One region of the Comamonas sp. CMM02 genome, then DNA from elsewhere that is predicted to be linked to it. Evidence: riboswitches for the same ligand, from Rfam matches in the RefSeq annotation. Region 1 holds a riboswitch; the other holds the start of a gene.
The links. Region 1 has a riboswitch for thiamine pyrophosphate ahead of thiO (glycine oxidase ThiO). Riboswitches for the same ligand answer to the same signal wherever they lie in the genome.
Positions count from the first base shown of each region.

Region 2: another riboswitch for thiamine pyrophosphate. It lies ahead of thiC (phosphomethylpyrimidine synthase ThiC); the one in region 1 lies ahead of thiO (glycine oxidase ThiO).

Region 1 is NZ_JACUZW010000002.1:846,295-850,628, forward strand. Features, by position in the region: gene thiE (thiamine phosphate synthase) at 1-187, opposite strand, end outside; gene IB213_RS09070 (thiazole synthase) at 204-1,010, opposite strand; gene thiS (sulfur carrier protein ThiS) at 1,093-1,290, opposite strand; gene thiO (glycine oxidase ThiO) at 1,330-2,433, opposite strand; TPP riboswitch at 2,499-2,645, opposite strand; gene thiD (bifunctional hydroxymethylpyrimidine kinase/phosphomethylpyrimidine kinase) at 2,726-3,592, shown strand; gene IB213_RS09090 (SH3 domain-containing protein) at 3,681-4,166, opposite strand.
Region 2 is NZ_JACUZW010000001.1:831,248-835,581, reverse strand. Features, by position in the region: gene IB213_RS03845 (amidase) at 1-292, shown strand, start outside; gene thiC (phosphomethylpyrimidine synthase ThiC) at 450-2,378, opposite strand; TPP riboswitch at 2,686-2,807, opposite strand; gene IB213_RS03835 (LysR family transcriptional regulator) at 3,100-4,038, shown strand; gene tcuA (FAD-dependent tricarballylate dehydrogenase TcuA) at 4,129-4,334, shown strand, end outside.

The DNA of each region.
Region 1 (4,334 bases):
TCTGGTTTTGCCATGCCTGTGCCAGACATTGCGCATCGATGGCGATAAAGCCCAGCGCACTACACGCTTGCAGTGCGGCCAGGTAGACGGGGTCTTGGCTAGTAGCCACAGGTGTGGGTTGCGCAGGCAAGCGGTTGCCTTCTGGTGCAAAGGTGCTTGCGTGGGCAGCAATGATGGCGGCAACCATGCCAGGGATGTGCTGCTCAGTCATGGTGCCAAAACGGTGTGCCCAGAACGGGGGTGCTGGGCTGGGCTGCGGTTTGCTCGGCCATGGCACCAGCCAGATAGCCATCGCGGCCTGCTTGTGTGGCATCGGCAAAGGCACCGGCCATGCGCACGGGGTCTTCAGACAGGGCCACAGCGGTGTTTAGCAGCACGGCATCAAAACCCCACTCCATCACGGTGCAAGCGTGGCTGGGTCGTCCCAGGCCGGCATCCACAATCAGGGGCACCTTCAGGCGCTCGCGCAGCATTTGCATGGCGTAGGGGTTGGCGGGACCACGGCCCGTACCAATGGGCGCGGCCCATGGCATGACGGCCTGGCAGCCCACGTCTACCAGTCGCTGGCACAGCACCAAGTCTTCGGTGCAGTAAGGCAGCACCTGAAAACCCTCCTTGATCAGGATGGATGCGGCTTCCACCAGGTTCAGCGTATCGGGTTGCAGGGTGTAGTCATCGCCAATGAGCTCCAGCTTGATCCAGGGGGTGTCAAACACTTCACGCGCCATCTGCGCGGTGGTGATGGCTTCCTGTGTGGTCATGCAGCCTGCCGTATTGGGCAGCACGGGCACATTCAGCTTGCGCAGCAGCTCCCAGAAGCTGGCACCGGTTTCGGCCGCATTGCTGCCCTGGCGGCGCAACGAGGCCGTCACCATGGCAGGCTTGGCGCGGGCCACCGCTGCTTCCAGCACGGCGGGCGATGGATAGCGTGAAGTGCCAAGCAACAGGCGGCTGTGGAAGGTCTGGCCGTACAGCACCAAGCTGTCTGCGGGGGCGGTGTATTTGCTCATGGCTGAATTTGTGAGCTGCCAGCGCTTTTGTGATAAGTGCTAGAGGCTGATATGACTGTATAAATTATGTGCGGCAAGCAGTTTAGCCGCCGGTGACGGGAGCAATCACTTCCATGCGGTCACCTTCGGCGAGCAGGTGGATGGCATAGCGTGATTTAGGTACAAAGTTGGTGTTCACGGCCACCGCAAACGGCGGCTTGGCTTGCCAGTGCTCTATGGCGGCTGCCACTGAGGCGTTGGCAGGCAGTTGCACAGGTTGCTGGTTGATGGTGATGTTCATGGGCGTTTAGGCAGGGGGCGCGGGCCCCCGTTTCAAAATTTAAGCGTCTGCCGTGTCATGCACGGCCACATCAAAACTGGCCGCCAGTTCGGTGCTGCCGGTGCGCAAGATTTGCAGCGTGATGTCCAGCATGGCTGGCGAGATCATGTAGCCATGGCGGTACAGGCCGTTGACCTGCAAGATGCGCTCATCCAGCCAGCGCACGGCAGGCAGATTGTCAGGCAGTGTAGGGCGGCACTGGGTGGCAATTTCCAAAATACGGGCTTCTGCAAAACCGGAGTGCACGGTGTAGAGGGCGCTGAGCAGCTCCATGACCGAGCGCAGGCTGGCCGGGCCCATGTCGTCTGATTCAATCTCGGTAGCACCAATGACAAAGATGTGATCTTCCTTGGGCGCGATGTACAGGGGGTATCGCGGATGCACCAAGCGCGTGGGGCGTTGCAGTGTCACCTCGGGGGCGTGCACGCGCACCACTTCACCGCGAATGCCGCGCAGGTCCTGCCATTCAGTGCGGGCACCCAGGCCCCGGCAGTCAATCACAAGGTCAGGCTGGTGGGCGGTGCCAGGGGTGAAATCGGTGGTTTCGCGCGGGGTATGCCAATGGAAGGTGACGCCCAGGCGGGTCAGCGTTTTTTCCAGTGTGGCCAGCAACTGGCGATTGTCCAGCTGGCCTTCGCCGGGCAGATACACGCCTTGGTTAAAGCGGCCTTGCAAGGCTGGCTCTACTTCATTCAAGCGGTCGCTGGTCAGTGTTTCCAGTGCAGGCAGGCTGGGGTTGATGCGGCGGTTTTTCTCAAACAGGCCGCACAGGCGGTTGGCATCGGCGGCATCTTGGCGGTGCCACACCACCAGTGTGCCGTTTTGCTGGAAGTAGACGTGATCGTCCAGCTGGGCAATCAATTGTGGCCAGCGGTTCAGGCCGTACTGACCCATGCGCACTACGCCAGGCTCGGTGATCGCAGATTCAGCCAAAGGCGCCAGCATGGCGGCAGCCACCCGTGCAGCGGCACCATCGGCCTCTGGCCCCTTGGCTTCAAAGACTTCCACGCGGTGCCCTTCGCGCGCCAGCTCCAAAGCCAGTAAACGGCCCATCAGGCCTGCGCCCAAAATAGCAATGTGAGAGGGTGCGGTGAGAGCGATCATGGTCAGTATTTCGTCCGTTGCTAGGTATCGCCATGGACAAAACGGGCGTTGCAGCCGTCTCGGGCCGCCGCTCTGGTGAAACTCCCCACGCCAGCATGATCTGGATCGGGTGACGGGGCACATGCTGTGATGTCGATTGCCCCAGGGTGTTTCTCAGTCGCTTGCCGCGTAAGCGATAGGCTTGGCGCAGCAGGACACCCCTGTTTCGTCCGCAAGCGACAATTACATCATATGGGGGGCAACTGCGAGGCCAGCATGTGAACAAGCCTTGGCTTGGGTCATAATTTTTGGCATGACTACGCAAATCCTGCCTTCAAGCAGTGCATCTACCCAGTTGCCGCGCTATCCCCGTGTGCTCTCTATCGCCGGCTCTGACAGTGGTGGCGGCGCAGGCATTCAGGCCGACCTTAAAACTTTCAGCGCTTTGGGCTGTTATGGCATGACCGCCATTACCGCCATCACGGCGCAAAACACATTGGGTGTTCGAGGCATTCATGGCATTCCGCCGGAAATGCTCAAGGCCCAGATCGACGCAGTGATGCAGGATATTGGTGTCGACGCCATCAAAATCGGCATGCTGCATGCCCCCGAAGTGGTGCACGTGGTGGCCGAGGCGATCCGCAGCTATGGCATCACCAATGTAGTGCTTGACCCAGTGATGGTGGCCACCAGTGGCGACAGGCTGATTCATGACGAAACCGTAGATGTGCTGGTGCGCGAGCTGTTTCCACTGGCCACCGTGATTACGCCCAATTTGGATGAGGCAGGCTGGTTGATCGGCGGCAAGATTACGGCCATCAGTGACATGGAATCTGCAGCCCAGGCCCTGCTGGAGATGGGCGCACCCCATGTGTTGCTCAAAGGTGGTCACTTGCCTGGTGACTGGGTGATGGATTTGCTGGCAGGCGCTGGCGGCCTGCGCAAAGAGCTGGGCTCGCAGCGCATTCACACGCACAACGGACACGGTACGGGTTGTACGCTGTCATCGGCGATTGCTGCGCACATGGCTCTGGGCTTTGATTTGGTGGCTGCTGTGGAAAGTGCGCGCACCTACATTGTCGGGGCCATTGCTTCCGGGGCGCAGGTGCACACAGGCAAAGGGCAGGGGCCACTGAACCATGGCTTTGCGCCGCTGCCACAAGTCATCTTCCGTAGCTAAGCGTTCTTCAGGGCGGGCACGTTAAAAATACAAAACGGCGCTGAAAGCGCCGTTTTTCTTTGGGTGGAGAGTTGCCACATTGCAGCTCTTACCAGCCCCAGCCCAGTTTTTCCAGCATCCACCCCTCCTGGCCTTCAGACGTTTGCACTTTGGCCCATTCGTCTTGCTTTTGAATGGTTTTGACAATGTCGTATTTCTTCAGCTTGGTGACCACGCTGTGGCTGGTGCCAGGGCCCGAGCGCAGATTGACGGTGTCGGCTTTCACCAGAAAGTGAGGTTCGGTCGATGTCAGGGGTTTGTGCACCCAGCCCAATGGCCCCTCAAAGTCTTTGACCTTGACCCAATCGTCTTGCTTGGCGATCACTTCTACGGGGTAGCCGTTGATCAGCTCCCAGGCAATTTCGGATTGCGTGCTGGGTTTTGCACGGATGTTGACGGTTTTGCCCTTGATGCTCAAAAACTCTTGTGCGTGGGCCAACGTAGGGGCGGAGGCGAGAGCGCCTGTCAGCAACAGGGCAGCAATGCCGCCGCGGCGCAGGCGGCCGGTCAGGTGAAGGGCAAGTTGAGGCAGCACGCGGTAATAACTCCTGTGAATCAATGGTTGAGGCACTTACGTATAACGCGTTGCCTGCAATGGCATGAATCATGCCTTGGATGGCGCTTCTGATTTTGGATTTGACACGCAAAAAGCAGAGCGAAATCCTGACGTCATCGCGTTGCGGCCGATATTAAGTGATGAAAC
Region 2 (4,334 bases), on a different contig from region 1:
GTTGCAGCCGCAGCTCGATGCGGCCATCGCAGACTTCGATGTACTGCTGCTGCCAACAGTTCCAGTCGTTGCTCCGACGATTCAAAGCCTGGACGACGCGGCAGAGTTCAATCGCACCAACATGCTGGTTCTGCGCAACCCGTCCGTCTTCAACTTCTACGACCTGCCTGCAGCTTCTATCCCATTGCCCCGCTCTCAAGGCGAGTTGCCAGTGGGCCTGATGGTCGTTGGCAAGCGAGGTGCTGACCGCGACTTGCTGGCGCTCGCCCAAGCCATCAGCGCCAGCCTCTAAGCCCTAAAGAAACGCCCTCTCCAAACTGCAAAAGCACCGAGAGCCACGAAGCGCGCACTGCTGATGGCAGCAGCCATTTCAGTCGCGCTTCGTGGATGTCTCAGTGCTTTCAAAGCGGACGCCCAGCCACCTGGGTCAGTCATCCGCTACATGCGGCTTATGCCTGCACTTTGGTCAATGGAATGTAGAGCTGCCCACCCGTGCGGTTAAATTCCTCTGCTTTGGCCTGCATGCCAGCTGCAATGCCCTGTCCCTCAGCCAGCCCCTTGGCGGCTGCGAATTCACGCACTTCCTGCGTGATTTTCATGGAGCAGAATTTGGGGCCGCACATAGAACAAAAGTGAGCCACTTTGGCGCTGTCCTTGGGCAGGGTTTCGTCGTGAAAGGCGCGGGCCGTGTCAGGGTCCAGGCCCAGGTTGAATTGATCTTCCCAGCGGAAGTCAAAGCGCGCCTGGCTCAGTGCATCATCGCGTGAACGTGCACCCGGATGGCCCTTGGCCACATCAGCGGCGTGCGCCGCAATCTTGTACGCAATGATGCCTTGCTTGACGTCATCACGATCGGGCAAGCCCAGATGTTCCTTGGGCGTTACGTAGCACAGCATGGCCGTTCCCATCCAGCCAATCATGGCCGCGCCAATGGCCGATGCAATGTGGTCGTAACCGGGAGCAATGTCGATGGTCAGCGGGCCCAGTGTGTAAAACGGCGCTTCGTGGCAAGTTTTGAGCTGCTCGGTCATGTTGGCCTGAATCATGTGCAAAGGCACATGCCCGGGGCCTTCGATCATGGTTTGCACATCGTGCTTCCAGGCCACTTGCGTCAGCTCGCCCAGCGTAGCCAGTTCAGCAAACTGTGCTTCATCGTTGGCATCAGATGCGCAGCCGGGACGCAGACCATCGCCCAGCGAGAAGCTCACGTCGTACTGCTTCATGATGTCGCAGATGTCTTCAAAGTGCTCGTACAGGAAGCTCTCGCGGTGGTGTGCCATGCACCACTTGGCCATGATGGAGCCGCCACGCGAGACAATGCCCGTACGGCGCTGCGCCGTGAGGTGGATATAGGCCAGACGCACACCCGCGTGGATGGTGAAATAGTCCACCCCCTGCTCGGCCTGCTCAATCAGTGTGTCGCGAAAGATAGGCCAGGTCAGGTCTTCGGCAATGCCGCCCACCTTTTCCAGTGCCTGGTAAATCGGCACCGTGCCAATTGGCACAGGCGAGTTGCGCACGATCCAGTCACGCGTGGTGTGAATGTTCTTGCCGGTGGACAGATCCATCACGTTGTCCGCACCCCAGCGAATGGCCCAGACCAGCTTTTCCACTTCTTCTTCGATGCTGGACGTCACGGCAGAGTTGCCGATGTTGGCGTTGATCTTGACCTTGAAATTGCGGCCAATCGCCATGGGTTCAATTTCGGGGTGGTTGATGTTTGCCGGAATGATGGCGCGGCCACGGGCCACTTCGTCACGCACAAACTCAGGGGTGATGATTTTTGGAATGGAGGCGCCCAGACTGTTACCGGCCAGACGCGCTTCACGTGCGGTGTCTTGCTGGTATTGCTGCATCCACTCGCGGCGACCGTTTTCACGCAGCGCCACATATTCCATCTCCGGCGTGATGATGCCGCGCTTGGCGTAGTGCATCTGGGTCACGTTCTGGCCAGATTTAGCGCGGCGCGGCTGGCGCTGCAGTGCGGCGGCTTCTGCGCGCAGTTGCGCGACGCGGTTGTCTTCTTCCCCGCGCTTGCCACCATCATCGAGCGCCATGCGCGGGCGCCCCACGTAGAACTCGCTGTCGCCCCGCGCCTCAATCCATGCACCGCGCACGCTGGCCAGCCCTTGGCGCACGTCGATCTGCGCCTGAGGATCGGTGTAAGGGCCGGATGTGTCATAGACACTGACCTGCTCGCCGTTAGTCAGTGCAATATCACGCACCGGCACGCGCAGCTCAGGGTGCAATGCGCCGCTGAGATAGCTTTTGGTGGATGCAGGAAAAGGCTGCCGCGACTGGGCCAGCAGCTGCGCAAAACGAGTGGCATCTGGTGCATTGCCAGCAGCGGGGGTAAAGATGGAATCGGGTGCGTTCATCGCGGTCTCCTCAAAGGCCAAAGCGGGGATAAAGCGCTCCGAGGAATGCGTGGCTCTGATCTGGCCGTAGCTTGCGATGGACTGCGTCCATCACAGACCACGGTGCACCTTGGTGAAGCAAGAGATACCAAGGGTTCGGTATCGTCTTTACCAACCAGAATCTGCTGATTCCGGCCATGGCTGACGCGCCATGAGGTCAGTCCATAAAAGACAAAACCCCAGTGCGCGAGGCGCCTGGGGTGTGCTGTGCCGCATGAATCACGGCCAAGGACATGGAGATGCCATCAAGCTGTCATTCACTGGCCCTGCGTCAGGGTCCCGCTCTTCTTACGCCGGTATGAACCGGATCAAGTTCGTCGGGTTCGCAAATCAGAGATTTTTCAATCTCTTTTTACATCTCAGCGCTTTCGCACACCCCGGAGCTGCTCAAAGTATACCGACCTTTGGCAGCAACAGCGCATGCTGCATGCGGCCCCCTAGGGGTAAAACTTTTTCACCCTCGGCCATTGCACCAGCTGGTGCACGTGCAGCGGCAGGTATCCTGCCTAGCCCTTTGAGATGGAAGCATTGCAGCCATCAAAAACCTTGCGATGTGGAAAATTCGCCAAGTCATACGCGTTACTCACATGCACAGCACTGCAAGAACAGACTATGTTCACCGCTGTGTAATCCAAGCTTTGCACAGCGGTGCCACATTCCCCACTCAAACCCCAGACAGACTATGGAACTGCGTCAGTTGCGCTACTTTGTACGCGTTGTAGAACTCGGTTCCATGAGCCGTGCAGCACTGGATCTGAACCTGGTGCAATCCGCACTCAGTCAGCAAATCAGCCGCCTGGAAGGTGAGCTGAGCACCCGCTTGCTGCAACGCACCAGCAAAGGCACGGTTCCGACCGAAGCGGGCATTGCCTTCTTTCACGAAGCACAGCTCACACTGCGCCATGCCGAGCAGGCCATTCGGGCTGCACAGCAAGCACGGCTGTCCGGCGCGGTGAGCATTGGCCTGTCTCCCACCATTGCATCGGTGCTGGGTCTGCCACTGATGAAAGCCATGCGTGAGCGCTATCCCGAGGTGCGCCTGCACATGGTGTCTGCCCTCTCCGGGCACCTGACCAGCCTGCTCAATGCCCGCCAGCTGGATCTGGCCATCTTGTTTGATGACAAGAATGCAAGACGCTGGAGCGTGCTGCCGCTGCTGGAAGAAAAGCTCTACCTCATTCAGTCCAGGCAGCACCCTGTGTGCCCGCACACAGCCACCACCAGCATGGCGCAGCTGCGGGGCGTGCCGCTGATCCTGCCATCGGGCACGCATGGGCTGCGCTACTCCATCGTTACTGCGTTTGCGCACGCAGGCATTCCCTTGAACATGGCACTGGAAATTGATGGTTTGCCCCTGCTGATGGAAGCCGTCATGGCGGGCATGGGGGCCACCGTACAGCCGTGGTCTGCCGTCAAGCTGCACCACGCCGCTGAAGAAATGTTTCAGTGGTCCGAAATCATTGACGGACAGGTGCGCCGCCCCGCCATGCTGTGCGGTCTGTCTGAGGACGAGCTCTCACCCGCCGCGCTGGCTGCCCGGGTGGTGCTGCTGGACTGCACCAGGCAACTGGTCAGCAGTGGCGCATGGGCAGGCGCGACGCTGAGTCATCACGAAAACTGATACCCCCATTCCATTTGCCACCTGCCTCACCCTGAACGTTCTGCCTAGAGTTCACATTCCCCACGAGTGAGACTGCAAGGAGAGAGATTCATGGACACCGATGTTCTGGTCATCGGTGGTGGCAATGCCGCCCTGTGTGCCGCGCTGATGGCGCGCGAAGCAGGTGCGCGCGTGCTGCTGCTGGAGTCCGCACCGCGCGAATGGCGCGGCGGCAACTCCGCCCACACCCGCAACCTGCGCTGCATGCACGATGCACCGCAGGACGTGCTGGTAGAGGCCTACCCCGAAGAAGAGTA